4 regions of the Bacillus sp. JJ664 genome follow, and region 3 is predicted to be linked to each of the others. Evidence: riboswitches for the same ligand, from Rfam matches in the RefSeq annotation. Region 3 holds a riboswitch; each other region holds the start of a gene.

Region 1 (3,754 bases), on a different contig from region 3:
ATTTAGAAAATCTTGGATTAGTATTGAAGGGGTAGTATTAACACAATCCCAAAAAGTTTATACAGATGCAGAAAGAGATATGGTTACTTCTTACGCGATGCTGTCTGCTAAAACGCCAGACATTAAAGCAGCAACGAAAACGATAAAAGATATGAGAGATTATCTTTCACCATTAGCAGCTAAAACTAGTTATACAATGTTAGATGCAATCACAATTTTATTAAGAGAAGGATTAGAGGCCTTACTGGTTGTAGTAGCTTTATTAGGATTTATCAGAAAGTCTGGTCATGAGAATAAAAGTAAGTGGATCTGGTTTGGAGTCGGTGCTGGATTAGGTGTCAGTATTATATTAGGCGTGGTCGTGAACCTATTATTTTCAGCAGGTGCTTTTGGGAGTAACAATTTCTTAATTGCAGGATGGACCGGGGTATTTGCTGCAGTCATGTTGCTTTATATGAGTTATTGGCTCCACAGTAAATCAAATTTAAAACAATGGCAATCTTATATTCAAACCAAAAGTACGAAAGCTTTAAACACGGGCAGTTTATTATCACTTTCAATCCTTTCATTTTTAGCAGTATTTCGTGAAGGAACTGAAACAGTCTTGTTCTTTATCGGTATGGCTTCATCTATAAAATTAACAAGTTTATTAATTGGCATTTTATTAGGGGTTCTCATTTTAGCGATTCTAAGTTACTTAATTTTAAAAGTTGGTTTAAAAGTTCCTATGAGACCATTTTTCCTTATATCTAGCATTCTTATGTTCTACTTATGTTTCAAGTTTACAGGTATGGGCATTCACGGATTACAATTATCTGGACTATTACCAGCGACGCAGGCACCAATACCAACAGTGGATTTCTTTGCAATTTATTCTACTTGGGAGAGTTTCATCCCACAAATCATACTATTGCTGATTGCATGTATCGCAGCAATTTTTAATAGATTATCTAATAAAAAAAATGAAAAAAAACAAAAATCGGGGGATATTAAACATGTTATCTAACAAAAAAGTAGTTTTATCAATGGCTCTAGCACTATCATTAACTTTATCTGCATGTGGCACAAAAGAAGACAAAACAATTAAAAGTGGATCAGATGATATGATTCAAACACTTACAGATTTAAAATCGCAAGTTGCTGATAACGATGAAACAAAAGCAAAAGAAAGCGGAGAGGCACTTGAAGAGTCTTGGGAGAAATTTGAAGACTCAGTAAAAGATAAAGATGCAGATCTTTATGAAAAGGTTGAAACGCCTCTACACATTATTGAAGCTGGTGTAAAAGTTTCTCCACTTGACGCAGATACTCTTAACCAAGCTGCAGATGATTTAAACGATGTTCTTAATGAAGTTAAGGACTTAAAATAAAACTTAAACATTACATATTGTAGACTATTTATCTATAGTCTACTCAATGAGTTGTAAGCTTGTAGCGATCCTTACAAAAGTTTTTTCAATAGAATGTAATGAATAAGTCTAACTACTTGAATTTAGTAATAGTATTAATTAATATGAAATAGAAATACAATATGATATTTTGAATAGTACTAGGGGTGCCGTAAATGGTCGGCTGAGATTAAGACACGATTGTCTTTGACCCTTTAACCTGATCTGGATAATGCCAGCGTAGGAAAGTGAGCGAGTAAATGCATATTTATATGTATTTATAACATTGATTTGTTCGAGCACAAGTCCCTATGGGGATTTGTGCTTTTTTGTTTTTAAATCAATCCACAACTTCTATCTGTTAGATCAAAAAAAGTCTATTCATTAAATAGGAGGAAAGAAATTGAAAAAAGTACTGACAATTGCGGGGTCCGACTCAAGTGGTGGGGCTGGAATTCAAGCGGATTTAAAAACATTTTCAGCTCATGGTGTGTTTGGTATGAGTGTGATTACCTCAGTGACAGCTCAAAATACACAAGGTGTATTTGCTGTTCAAGACATTACACCAGAAATGATAGCAAGTCAGCTAGACGCAATTTTTACTGATATTGAAGTTGATGCAGTAAAGATTGGGATGGTATCACAAATTGATACGATTAAAGTCATCGCTGAAAAACTAAGACAGTATAAGCCAAAGCACATTGTTGTTGATCCAGTTATGGTTTCTAAAAGTGGTTATGATTTATTAAGTCCAGATGCGAAAGAAGCTTTAATTCAAGAACTGATTCCATTAGCAACTGTCATTACGCCTAATCTTCCAGAGGCAGAGGTTATAACAGGTAGAAACATTTCAACGATTAAAGAGATGGAAAAGGCTGCTATTTTAATTCACTCATTAGGTGCAAAAGCTGTTCTTGTAAAAGGTGGTCACTTAGAAGACGATGCAACAGATGTTAGCTATGACGGGTACGAATTTACTTATTATAAGGGTACTAGAATAGCTACCATTAATACGCATGGAACTGGTTGTACTTTATCATCAAGTATAGCTTCTAATTTGGCAAATGAATGTCAATTAAATGAAGCAATTAGCAGAGCAAAAGAATACATAACACTAGCTATTCAACATTCATTCTCTATCGGAAAAGGTGTAGGTCCAGTACATCATTTTTATTCGATGTATCAAAAGGCGGGTATACAGCATGTCTAAACTAACTGGGAAGTTAACAAGATGGAACTTCGCAACACTTTGGTTTGGTGCTGCAGTTTCAATCGCTGAAATTATGACAGGTGCACTCATTGCACCTTTAGGTTTTACAAAAGGATTGACTGCTATTTTATTCGGTCATTTACTTGGTACGCTACTTCTTGTATTAGGTGGCGTCATCGGTTCAAGAGAGCGTTTAACAGCAATGGAGTCTACTAAAATATCATTTGGACCTTATGGTAGTTATTTATTTTCTATATTAAATGTATTACAGCTACTAGGCTGGACAGCAATTATGATTGTGACAGGAGCCAGGTCAATTAATGTAGTAACTACATCTGACTTTCATTTTAACCAGCCTTGGGTATGGTGTCTTGTTGTTGGACTGTTAATTTGTACATGGTTATATTTTGGTCAAAATGCTTGGAAGAAGTTAAATAGTGTAGCAGTAACACTATTATTTTTACTAACGGTTGTATTGTGCTTTGTCATTTTTAAGCATAGTGAATTCCTTTTTGAACCAGGCACTTCTGAAATGTCATTTGGTGCCGCAGTTGAATTATCCGTTATCATGCCATTATCATGGCTGCCGTTAATAAGTGACTATACTCGCTTTGCTAAGTCAACTCGTGAAGGTGCAATTGGAAGTTTTGTTGGTTATATGGTTGGTAGTTCATGGATGTATGCAATCGGACTCGGAGCTGCTTTAGCATTTAATGAATTTGATCCAGTGGCAGTCCTAATGAGTGCAAATCTTGGATTATTTGCAGTTGGAACCGTTGTGTTAGCAACCGTTACGACCACTTTTATGGATGCATATTCAGGTGGCATTTCATTAACAACTGTATTTCCTAAATTAAATGGTAAGCATGTCGCAATTGTACTGACGATCATAGGAACAATATTGGCAATTGTATTTCCGATTGAAAAGTATGAAGGGTTTTTATATTTAATTGGCTCATTCTTTGCACCTTTGTATGCAATTTTGTTAACGGACTATTTTATTTTAAAGCGTACGAAAATTAGAAAAACCTTAAAGGTAGACTGGGTTGCAATGCTTATATGGGTAATTGGGATATGTATCTATCGACAGTTTGTACAATTTGATAGTTTTCTAGGAGCAACTGTTCCAAGTATGGTTGTCATTGGTGTGATTTAT
Region 2 (3,754 bases), on a different contig from region 3:
AAGCGCTGTTTGTTGTCTACCTTGTTGTTGATTTGTATGATTGAATATATTCAATAATTCAGGATGATTTGTAAACAAGTTTTTATAAAAAACTGATGTAATTTCAATCCCTTTCACTTCTAGTACTGGGATTGTTGATTTAATGATGTCAATAGATTTTTGAGAAAGCATGTTATACCCCTTCTTTTCTTTAAAGTAGTATTTATAATACATCTTTATAGTAGACCCATCTTCTTGTTAAAGCAATATGTAAAATACATCTTTTTAGCCTCAATTTATAAAAGTTTAAAAAATGTTCACAATTATGCTATGATTAATCAAAATAAATGAGTGAGGGGAATTTATGCGGTTAACCAATTATTCGGATTACTCACTTCGGGTTTTAATATTCTTGTCCACTGAACCAAATGAAAAACTGGTTAATATAAAGGATATTGCCGAGGCGTATGATATTTCAAAAAATCATTTAATGAAAATAACCTATAACTTAGGGAAGATGGGTTATATTGAAACAATTCGAGGGCGGAATGGTGGAATCCGACTTGCAAAACTACCATCGGATATAAATATAGGTGAATTAATTCGAAAAACTGAAGAGGACTTTCATATTGTTGAGTGTTTCGAACATAACAATAACTGTGTGATCACTCCAGTTTGTTCTTTAAAGCATATATTTAACAAAGCGTTAGATCAGTTTTTACAGGTTTTAGACGAATATACATTAGAAGATATTGTACAAAACAATTTTATGTTAAAAGAATATTTTTCCTTAAATAAAAAATAAAAACACTCGAGCAAAAAATTGCTTGAGTGTTTTATAGTTTAATTTGTTTTATATGTTCCAATGGTTCTTGGAATATTGAAGAAGCTAATTTGTGAAAAGTCACAGGATTACCGGTGGTAAAAAAGGAGTGAGACACAGACTTCTTGGTTGATAATAAATTTTGTTGGTCGAGTATTGCACTAACCTCCAAAGCTGTTTCGTCACCTGAACTGATTAACTTAATCTGAGATCCAATTACTTCCTGGATAATGGAACTTAATAGAGGATAGTGAGTACAACCTAATATTAACGTGTCAATTCTAGATTCTTTTAATGGTGTCAAAGTCTCATGAATATGTTCAATAATGTCTGGTTGAATAAATTTGCCACTTTCAACTATTCCAGCAAATTCAGGACAGGCTAATTCTATTATTTCGACTGAACGATTAATTCTCTTTAGTGCGTGTTTGTATGCATGGCTATGAATAGTAGCATTTGTACCAATCACTCCGGTGCGGTTATTTTTCGTGAGCTTTATTGCCGCTCTTGCTCCCGGGTGTACGACTCCAATTACAGGGATCGTTAATTGTTCGCGCATTTCCTGTAAAACGATTGAAGTTGCAGTATTACATGCAATGATTAACATTTTTATATGTTTGCTTAGGAGAAAGTTTGTCATTTCCCAAGTATATTGTCTAATTTCATCATATGAACGTGAGCCATATGGGCATCTATTTGTGTCACCTACATAATAAATTTCTTCGTTTGGTAGCTGTCTGATTATTTGTTTTGCTACAGTTAACCCTCCAACGCCTGAGTCAATCACACCAATTGGCTTATTCATCTAGTCCACTCGCTTTCGTTTTATCTATAGGCTTTCAAAATTTTCAAACCTGATTGATTTTATTATATTCATAGAGTTCATGATTCAATTTCTAATCAATCTTTTTAAGAATTGAAGTTTTCTATATATACAGATTATTAAAATATTAAATTTATGATGAAAATAAGTCGTATTTAAGGGATTAATCTGTTATATTTATCATGAAAAGTTTATATGCGAGAAAAATGTGGAGGGGCCAGTGTTGCTGGCTGAGATTGTATCCTTTAGATACTGACTCTTAGAACCTGATCTGGGTGATGCCAGCGTAGGGAACAGTATCTCTTTTTGATATAGTTTTTTACAGTGCATTCACGTCCGGATATTAATTCGGGCGTTTTCTTTTTGTCTAGTTCTAGTGCCTGACTATGGTGCTAACACATTTCATTTATATAAACAAAACAAAAAGGAGAGTTATAGAATGAAAAGATTACTGATTTGTTTTTTTGCACTTTGCTTAACATTAGCAGGATGTAGTGAGCAAAATTCGTCTACACCGAAGAACAAAAAAGAACTACAAAAGGTGACGGTAGTATTAGACTGGACGCCAAATACAAATCATACAGGTTTATTTGTAGCAAAAGAAAATGGATATTTTAAAGAGCAAGGTTTGGATGTAGAGATTATTAGCCCGGGGCAAACAGGAGCAGATCAATTGATTGCTTCTGGTAAAGCTGATTTTGGCGTTTCTTACCAAGAGTCAATTACACAAGCAAGAGTACAAAATGTACCAATCGTGTCGATTGCAGCTGTTATTCAACATAATACTTCTGGTTTTGCTTCACCAGTTAGTAAAAATATTAAATCACCTAAAGATTTTGTTGGTAAAACTTACGGTGGATGGGGTTCACCAGTAGAAAAAGCTATTTTAGATTCATTGATGAAAAAAGAAAATGCAGATGTTAATAAATTAAATATCGTTAATATGGGCGAAGCAGATTTCTTCACGGCAGTAAAGCGAGATATTGATTTTGCTTGGATTTATCAAGGATGGACAGGCATAGAAGCTGAGCTTCGTGGTGAGAAGTTGAATATGGTTTATTTAACTGATTACAGTGATAAGTTAGATTATTATACACCAGTATTAGCAACGAATGAAAAAATGATTAAGAATCAACCAGAAACAGTCAAAGCATTTATGAAGGCGGCGTCTAAAGGATATACTTATTCAATCGATCATCCAAAGGAAGCAGCTGATATTCTGTTAAAAGATAATCCAGATTTAGATAAAGATCTAGTTCAAAAAAGTCAGGAGTGGCTTTCAAGTAAATATCAAGACGATGCAAGTCGTTGGGGTGAACAGAAGTTAACAATTTGGAAAAACTATGCAGAGTGGTTAACTGAAAATAAATTGTTAGAAGGTAAATTTGAACCGGAAAAAGCTTTTACGAATGAATTTTTACCAGAATAATATTTTTTGACAGAGGAGAGTTTTAAATGTCTAATACTTTAATGAGTGTACAAATTATTCCTAAAACAAACAAAATTGAGGAAGTTATTCCAGCGGTTGATGCAGCGATAAAAGTAATCGATGAGTCTGGTGTAAAATACCAAGTTCAACCATTAGAAACAACAATGGAAGGCGATTTAAATCAATTATTAAATATTGTCCAAAAAATGAATGAAAAAATGATTGAAATTGGCTGTCATAATGTCATTACTCAAATGAAAATTCTATATCAGCCACAAGGGATTGCAATGGATGATTTAACGGAGAAGTACCGTTAATGAACCGCAAAAAAATAAAAGGATGGCAACCAATTCTTGTCATCCTCCTTTTTTTAGTTATTTGGCAGCTAAGTATAAAATTTTTCAAAATAGAAGATTGGCTCTTACCAGGGCCAATCGCAATACTAAAAGAAGGAATCCAATCTTATGATTCGTTAGTTCCACATGTACTTTCTACCGTACAATTAACGATCTCAGGTTTTTTGGTAGGTACTTTTTTAGGACTTATGATTGCAATCGTACTACATTTAATTCCAGGATTTAAAGAAGCATTTTATCCATTATTGATTTTGTCACAGAACGTACCAATTATTGTTTTAGCACCACTCTTAATAATATGGTTTGGATTTGGAATCCTACCAAAGCTAATGATTATTTCACTA
Region 3 (3,754 bases):
CAGGTCTTAATCCGTCTCCAAGTGAGAATGTAACATCATAGCGTTTCATAATTTCACAGATTTCTTCAAAATGTGTATATAAGAAATTTTCTTTATGATGTGCAAGACACCACTGCGCCATAATTGACCCACCTCTTGAAACGATACCTGTTACGCGTTTAGCTGTTAATGGTATATAGCGTAAAAGTACACCAGCATGAATTGTAAAATAGTCGACACCTTGCTCCGCTTGTTCGATTAATGTATCTCTAAATACTTCCCATGATAAGTCTTCAGCTATTCCATTCACCTTTTCTAATGCTTGATAAATAGGTACTGTTCCAACTGGTACTGGTGAATTTCTAATAATCCACTCGCGAGTCGTGTGAATATTTTTTCCGGTAGACAGATCCATCATTGTGTCTGCTCCCCAGCGTGTTGCCCAAGTCATTTTTTCAACCTCTTCTTCAATAGATGAGGTGACGGCTGAGTTACCAATATTGGCATTGATTTTCACATGAAAATTACGACCGATTATCATTGGCTCGCTCTCTGGATGATTTATATTTGAAGGAATAACTGCTCTTCCTCTCGCTACTTCAGACCTGACATATTCAGGAGAAACATGCTCCCTTATTGCTATAAATTCCATTTCTGGCGTGATCAATCCTTGTCTTGCATAATGCAACTGCGTAATATTTGCACCATCTTTTGCTCGTAATGGTTTTCTATCTAGTGCTTGGAAAACCTCTATATTTTTCTGTACAACCTCACTTTTAAAGCCGTTATCTTCAGGTTTTACTTCACGGCCTTCATACTCGATTACATCTGCTCGCTCGGTAATCCATTTTCCTCTTATAGACTTAAGTCCTTTTCGAATATCAACTGTTTCGCTTTCATCGGTATAAGGACCGCTTGTATCATAAACTCGTACAGGATCATTTTCCTCTTCCCCAAATGAACCTGTTGTTGGACTTAACTTAATTTCACGCATTGGAACTAACAAGTCCGCTCTTGATCCTTCTATATAGACTTTTTTACTTCCCGAAAAACTAGACATGATTGAAAAATTCATTTCATTTACAGAATTGTTCATTATGATTTCCCCTTTTTAATGTGGTTAAAAAGAACAAAATCCAATCCATGATAAGCATGAAAAAAAGCCGTATCTTAAAAATATAAGACCCGGCTAACGGTTAGTTTGAATACAATAATGACAAATTATCACCACTGTAATAAACGCAAACTTCCCCACGCTGGTATGAACCAGATCAGGTCCTGAGGGTTAAGAAACTTAAAGCGCGTTTCTCTCTCAGCCCAACTTATTGGACACCCCTAGTCAAACTATTCTTTTGTACAGACTTAATATAAACCTATGATTCAATTTTGTAAATCATTTTATTTCCCTAAAATTTTACAAGGTTGGATGAAAATTCATATTCATGCCTGAAAATATTAACTATTTTTGCATTGAAAAATTATTTTTAATTAGATCTTTAAGTGTCTATTTTGCTAACTTTTGAAATACTATTTACAAACTATCATTTTTTTAATCTTGAATTATTTTATTTTTATGCTATGCTAAATTTAATTTTCATAGTGTATTCATCACTAGGGGATCCCTTGATAAGGGCTGAGAATAAAGTAATTACTTTTAAACCCTCATAACCTGAACAGGTTCGTACCTGCGTAGGAAAGTGGCGCAATGTCTTTTTATGCGTTTATTTGTGTATCTTACAAACCACTTTCCAGTTTTAGGAAGGTGGTTTTTCTTGTTTTAAAAGGAAATTTACAATACATACAGCCTATTTCTCAAAAAGGAGGAACAAATTTGAAATTAATCGCAGTGACGAATAATATGTATTCTGTTCATGATCTTGCTTCAAAGATTTATCAAATACATGATGTTGTTGATTTTGTTCATATACGAGAAAAATCTAAAAGCAGCTCGGCGCTATTTACGCTATTAAACCTTTTAATAGATAACGAAGTTCCTATGAACAAGATTGTCATGAATGACAGATTAGATGTCGCGTTGCTTACCAATCTAAAAAACATTCATTTGCCAACTCACGGCCATCCGGTCAAGTTAGTGAAAGAACAATATCCAACAATGAACGTCGGTCGCTCAGTCCATTCAGTAGCAGAGGCTATTTCCTCTGAAAAGGATCTGGCCAATTATGTCATTTATGGACATTGCTTTGAGACAAATTGCAAAAAAGGTTTACGTCCAAATGGAATTGATCAGTTAAATGAGATAAAAAAAGTTCTTACAATTCCAGTTTACGTAATTGGCGGAATAGCTCCTGATCATCTTCCTATATTAAAAGAGTGTCAGGTTGATGGAATTGCAGTCATGTCCGGTATTTTTTCTTCTGAAAACCCGCGTGATGCTGCTCTAAAATATATGGAGAGGTGCACTAGTATTCTATGAAACAACATTTTGATGTAATCGTAATTGGTGGTGGAATCATTGGATGCTCTATCGCTTATTACTTGGCAAAAGAAAAACTAAACGTTGCCGTACTCGAAAGACAAAAGGTTGGTTCGAAATCAACTAGCGCTGCAGCAGGCATGCTCGGAGCTCATTCTGAGTGCAATGATTCAAAGATTTTTTTACCTTTTGCAAGAAGCAGTCAACTAGCATATTTTGAACTGAAAGAGGAGCTTAAAAGACTTAGTCGTATCGACATTGAGCTGAAAACAGGTGGGATTTTTAAACTAGCTTTTAATGACGATGAAAAAATGCAATTAGCTTCCCTTCTGACTCAACCAACAGTCAAATGGTATAAACCAACTGAGGTTCAAAGAAAAATACCTAATATAACAACAAATATAATTGGCGCAGCATATATAGAGGATGATGTAAGCGTGCTTCCTACTTCTGTCTGTACTGCTTTTTCCAAAAGTGCACAAGTGCTCGGAGCTACAATACACGAGAATACTAGTGTTTTAGACATTAAAAAAAATGAAAATACATTTATGATTCATTCTACAAATGGACAATTTACAGCTGAAAATATCGTCATTGCAAATGGGGTTTGGAGCACTTCTTTTTTTAAGCAGCTCGGACTACATAATCGTCTTACCCCAGTTAAGGGAGAATGTCTTTCTGTTACAAGTGAACATATGACGCTGGAGCATACAATTTTCCACGATCATAACTACATTGTTCCTAGAAACAATGGAAAACTTGTTATTGGTGCAACGATGATTCAAAACGAATGGGATGAAAAACCAACCCTACTAGGCATTGAATCATTAATTGAAACTGCCAAAAAGATGCTACCTGAGATAACCAAAATGACCATTGAATCATGTTGGGGAGGTTTAAGACCACAAACCTTTGACCAAAAACCATTTATCGGAAAACACCCTGATGATGACAATATATTTTTTGCAACTGGACACTTTAGAAATGGCATTCTTCTAGCTCCTGAAACGGGCAAAATGATTCGAGATTTTATTCTGAAACGAAAGATCAAACCTGAGTGGGTAGAAGCGTTTAAAGTGAATCGATAATTTTAAAGAGAGGTGTATGACGTTTGAACATCCAATTGAACGGCAATACTATTCAGCTTGCTGAAAATATTTCCACAGTAAAAGATTTACTTCATTCTTATCAATTAGAAAATCGAATCGTTGTAGTAGAAGTAAATAAAGAAATATTGTATCGAGAACTGTACGGTACTACAGTTCTTTCAAATGGAGATATGGTAGAAATAATACATTTTGTAGGTGGAGGTTAATGATGTTAACAATTGGAAAACATACA
Region 4 (3,754 bases), on a different contig from region 3:
TTTGATTTAACTTCTTTGTTACACTTTTACCTTTTCGTGAAATTTTTTCACGATTTTCTTTGTTCAGTAAAGTAACTCCTGCACCAATTGCGACTCCGACAAGAATATTGCGTAAAGCTTTGTTACGTTTTGACATTCTACATCCTCCTCTAAACAGTTAGTTGGTGTTGCTTTAAAATGTGTTGAAGTAAATGTGAGCAGCCTTCCTCAACGATGTTATATACTTCATCAAAATTTCCCGTATAATACGGATCAGGTACTTCCTTCCATAATGACGTTGGTACGTAATCTGAAAGGAGTGATATTTCTCCTATAGAATTATTTCTTGCTAAATTCATTAAATCCTCTTTATTCTGTGCATCCATAGCAACAATATAACTAAAATATTTAAAGTCATTATCTGTCACTTTTCGAGCTTTCATACCTTCGCAATTTATGCCTTTTTGACCTAGTAATTCCTTTGTTCCCTTGTGTGGTGAGTGACCAATATGCCAATCTCCAGTGCCTGCAGAATCAATCACAAATTGTTTTTCTAACCCTTTTTCTGTCACTATCTGACGAAAAACAGCCTCTGCCATTGGCGAGCGACAAATGTTACCTAAACAGACAAATAATACATGAATCATTTCGATGTCTCCTTCAAATTTTTTACACTTTTTGCCAAAATTTAGCTGTTAGTTTCGATTCCATTCTACACTTTCTAATTTAAAAAGAAAAGGAAAGCTAAAGTGAATAATTTAACTTAAAATCAACAAGATTATACTCATAATGAACATTTTCAAGTAAGAACACATATAGATTATCGATTTAACCATTTCAATAGGGTTTACTATCTTTTTATGATTAAATTTTTTAATTTTAATCGTATAAAATGATTGTATTTTTAAAACATATTGACTATATTTAGTAATGACAACTAAATGTACGATGAACCACAAGGGGAGCCATGAGGCTGAGAGTGAATAGTATAACTATTCTTACCCTTCGAACCTGTTAGTTAATACTAACGTAGGGATGTGGCACGATGAAAAAGTAACCCTGGGATCATCATGCTACCAGTGTTACTTTTTTTATTTTTACCATTCCTCTCCCTAATTTACACTTCTATTGAAAGAGTTATCCAAACTCTATTCCAAAGTGCTTCATTTACAATGAGTGTTGTCAAAGAGAGATAAGGGGGAATCTTTTATGAGAAATTCAAAAATACAAATGATGGTTGAAATTGCTATGTGTGCCGCCTTAGCAATGGTTTTTGATTTACTTCCATTATTTAAAGCTCCACAAGGTGGATCTGTGTCATTATCAATGCTTCCTGTTTTTTTAATCGCATTTCGTTGGGGAATCAAACAAGGTTTAATAACTGGCTTATTACTTGCTGCACTACAATTAGTAACCAACTTTTATTTTGTTCATCCAATCCAAATATTATTAGACTACATTATCGCTTTCACAGGGCTAGGTTTAGCTGGCATTGTTTATAAACAAGTTAAAACTAATTTAACAAGTGGCAATAAAGCAGCTGCGACTACCTTTATAATAGTAGGTACTTTTATTGGTTCACTAGTCCGTTTTATCTGTCATTATATTTCAGGAATCGTGTTTTTTGGTTCATATGCTCCAAAAGGAACACCAGTGTCATTATATTCTTTAGTTTATAATGCTTGGTATATGGTTCCATCGTTTATCATTTGTGCAATCATTTTAGTATTTTTACTTTCAACAGCTCCAGTTCTTGCTAACGTTAAAAAGAATCAAGCTGCTTAATATTCATCATTCATATTCTCATTACCCTACTCTTTCTTGAGTAGGGTTTTTTCTATCCTGAGCTGTTTTCAAAGCGATATAAAGTTTGTTGACAAAGAGATTCAGATTGACTGAAAACACTTGCTTTTCGAGGCGCAAAGCCGGATGAGGAGCAGAATTACCTTTTTGCGGTAATGATCACCGCATGCAGACGGAGCAAAGAAGAAAGCGAGCGTTTATTAGTAGTCTGAGGAAAATATTCATAAAATTATTGAACACTTTGTGAATTATAGTTATTTGCTCCAATCCTCACTCATATAAATAAATACAGTAAAAAATATCAAAGGAGGTTTATGTTTTGATTTATGACATCCTCATTTTCTTCATTTTTACGATTATACTTTTAGGTGGTATTGGAGCATTTTTCATGCTATTAAAAAATTCATTACAAGTGGACGATGAGCATATTATTGATGCAAAACCTCCCGATGTTGAAAAAGGGGATCATTCTAATTGAAAAAATTGTAAAATCATTCATATAATGGATGGTTTTATTTTTTTGGGGGGCATTATTTTCTATAAATCGTTAATTTTACTAATTGTTCACTTAGTTATCAAATATTACCATGACTATTTCTACTCAATATCATATATGATGGTTGTACATGATTATCGTAGACACCATGAACTCTTGAATTATTAGAGGAGGAAATTTAAATGGATACGTCCATCACAAAAACGACTGTAGATGTATTAAACAAACAATTAGCTGACTGGAATGTGTTATATGTAAAATTACATAACTATCACTGGTATGTTAAAGGAGGAGACTTCTTTACCTTACATGCTAAATTCGAGGAACTTTACAACGAAGCTAGTATACATATTGATGAGCTAGCAGAGCGTGTATTAACAATTGGTGGAAAACCACTTGCTACTATGAGAGAGTATCTAGATACTTCTGGGATTAACGAAGCCAACAAATTAGTAAAGGCAGAAGGTATGGTTCAAGACCTAATTCATGACTACCAATACTTAATAGAAGATTTAAAGGATGGCATGGAAATCACAGAATTTGAAAACGATTCTGTCACAAATGATATGTTATTAGCAATTCGCGAACAACTTTCAAAACATATTTGGATGTTAAAAGCATTTTTAGGTTAATAAAAAACAGTGTATAACTGCATTGAATGATTCATCATTCTTTGTTGTTTACACTGTTTTTTCTATTATTAATTGTTTTTGTATGTAAAAAAGATGCTTCTTTTCGTTAAAACAAACATTTGTTTTAATTATCTAACCTCTTTCATATCCACTGTTTATGAATGCGTTAGTTGATTACAACTCCAGGATGCTCCCTTTCCGTGGGGTATGAGCTTGAGCTTCGGGTCCACATGATGTGGATCATATATGCGTTACGACAGGACGTCGTGGTTTTAGCATACCTACCTTACTTGCCCTCCGGGGACTTTAGCCTTCCCACATCTCCCTCAGGAGTCTCGCACCTTCCGTTGTAAATTTCTGAAGTCATATACTCGAACCCCAAAAAACAAAAACGCCATTTGTTACGATTTATTAATAGAATGTAAAGCATATTGTTCTAATCCATGAGTTCCATGAGCAGTTCAACTCAGTTTAGTCCCAATTACCTACAAAAACTAGGCTAAAGTAACTAGGGATTTCAACCTATCTAACCCATATATCCTATTATATTTTCTACAAAATTACATCATTAATCGACACGATTCTTCTTAATTCTCTATCACCTCTTTATCACTTTATTTCTAATTGCAACAAATATTTTCTAATTAATTGAAGCTCCATTACTTCCTCTTTTTCCAGTATGTATCGCATATTTTCAATGATTTTAATTGTTACCCTCATCTTTCCGACCCATTTTATACCAAAGTCGAAATACAGAAAATAATAAAACTAAGTCTAAATACCTATAAGTTGTGTCAATTGTTTTAATATTGAAACATTTGCATAATATATATTATACTTATGA

What was found. A riboswitch is a leader RNA that binds a small molecule or an ion and turns the genes downstream of it on or off. The one in region 3 is predicted to bind thiamine pyrophosphate.
Region 1: it holds a riboswitch for thiamine pyrophosphate, as region 3 does, so the genes downstream of both, thiD (bifunctional hydroxymethylpyrimidine kinase/phosphomethylpyrimidine kinase) here and thiC (phosphomethylpyrimidine synthase ThiC) in region 3, are expected to answer to the same signal.
Region 2: it holds a riboswitch for thiamine pyrophosphate, as region 3 does, so the genes downstream of both, V7056_RS08350 (ABC transporter substrate-binding protein) here and thiC (phosphomethylpyrimidine synthase ThiC) in region 3, are expected to answer to the same signal.
Region 4: it holds a riboswitch for thiamine pyrophosphate, as region 3 does, so the genes downstream of both, thiT (energy-coupled thiamine transporter ThiT) here and thiC (phosphomethylpyrimidine synthase ThiC) in region 3, are expected to answer to the same signal.

What each region holds. Positions count from the first base shown of each region.
Region 1 is NZ_JBALMS010000001.1:22,041-25,794, forward strand. Features, by position in the region: gene V7056_RS00135 (FTR1 family iron permease) at 1-1,006, shown strand, start outside; gene V7056_RS00140 (hypothetical protein) at 996-1,370, shown strand; TPP riboswitch at 1,542-1,652, shown strand; gene thiD (bifunctional hydroxymethylpyrimidine kinase/phosphomethylpyrimidine kinase) at 1,792-2,598, shown strand; gene cytX (putative hydroxymethylpyrimidine transporter CytX) at 2,591-3,754, shown strand, end outside.
Region 2 is NZ_JBALMS010000047.1:9,461-13,214, reverse strand. Features, by position in the region: gene hmpA (NO-inducible flavohemoprotein) at 1-171, opposite strand, end outside; gene V7056_RS08360 (RrF2 family transcriptional regulator) at 344-784, shown strand; gene racE (glutamate racemase) at 816-1,607, opposite strand; TPP riboswitch at 1,826-1,935, shown strand; gene V7056_RS08350 (ABC transporter substrate-binding protein) at 2,065-3,054, shown strand; gene V7056_RS08345 (thiamine-binding protein) at 3,081-3,371, shown strand; gene V7056_RS08340 (ABC transporter permease) at 3,371-3,754, shown strand, end outside.
Region 3 is NZ_JBALMS010000070.1:25,711-29,464, forward strand. Features, by position in the region: gene thiC (phosphomethylpyrimidine synthase ThiC) at 1-1,078, opposite strand, end outside; TPP riboswitch at 1,211-1,326, opposite strand; TPP riboswitch at 1,583-1,692, shown strand; gene V7056_RS12680 (thiamine phosphate synthase) at 1,811-2,413, shown strand; gene thiO (glycine oxidase ThiO) at 2,410-3,501, shown strand; gene thiS (sulfur carrier protein ThiS) at 3,525-3,728, shown strand; gene V7056_RS12695 (thiazole synthase) at 3,731-3,754, shown strand, end outside.
Region 4 is NZ_JBALMS010000008.1:18,233-21,986, reverse strand. Features, by position in the region: gene V7056_RS01465 (hypothetical protein) at 1-136, opposite strand, end outside; gene V7056_RS01460 (low molecular weight protein-tyrosine-phosphatase) at 150-626, opposite strand; TPP riboswitch at 928-1,032, shown strand; gene thiT (energy-coupled thiamine transporter ThiT) at 1,189-1,764, shown strand; gene V7056_RS01450 (hypothetical protein) at 2,102-2,260, shown strand; gene V7056_RS01445 (Dps family protein) at 2,461-2,910, shown strand.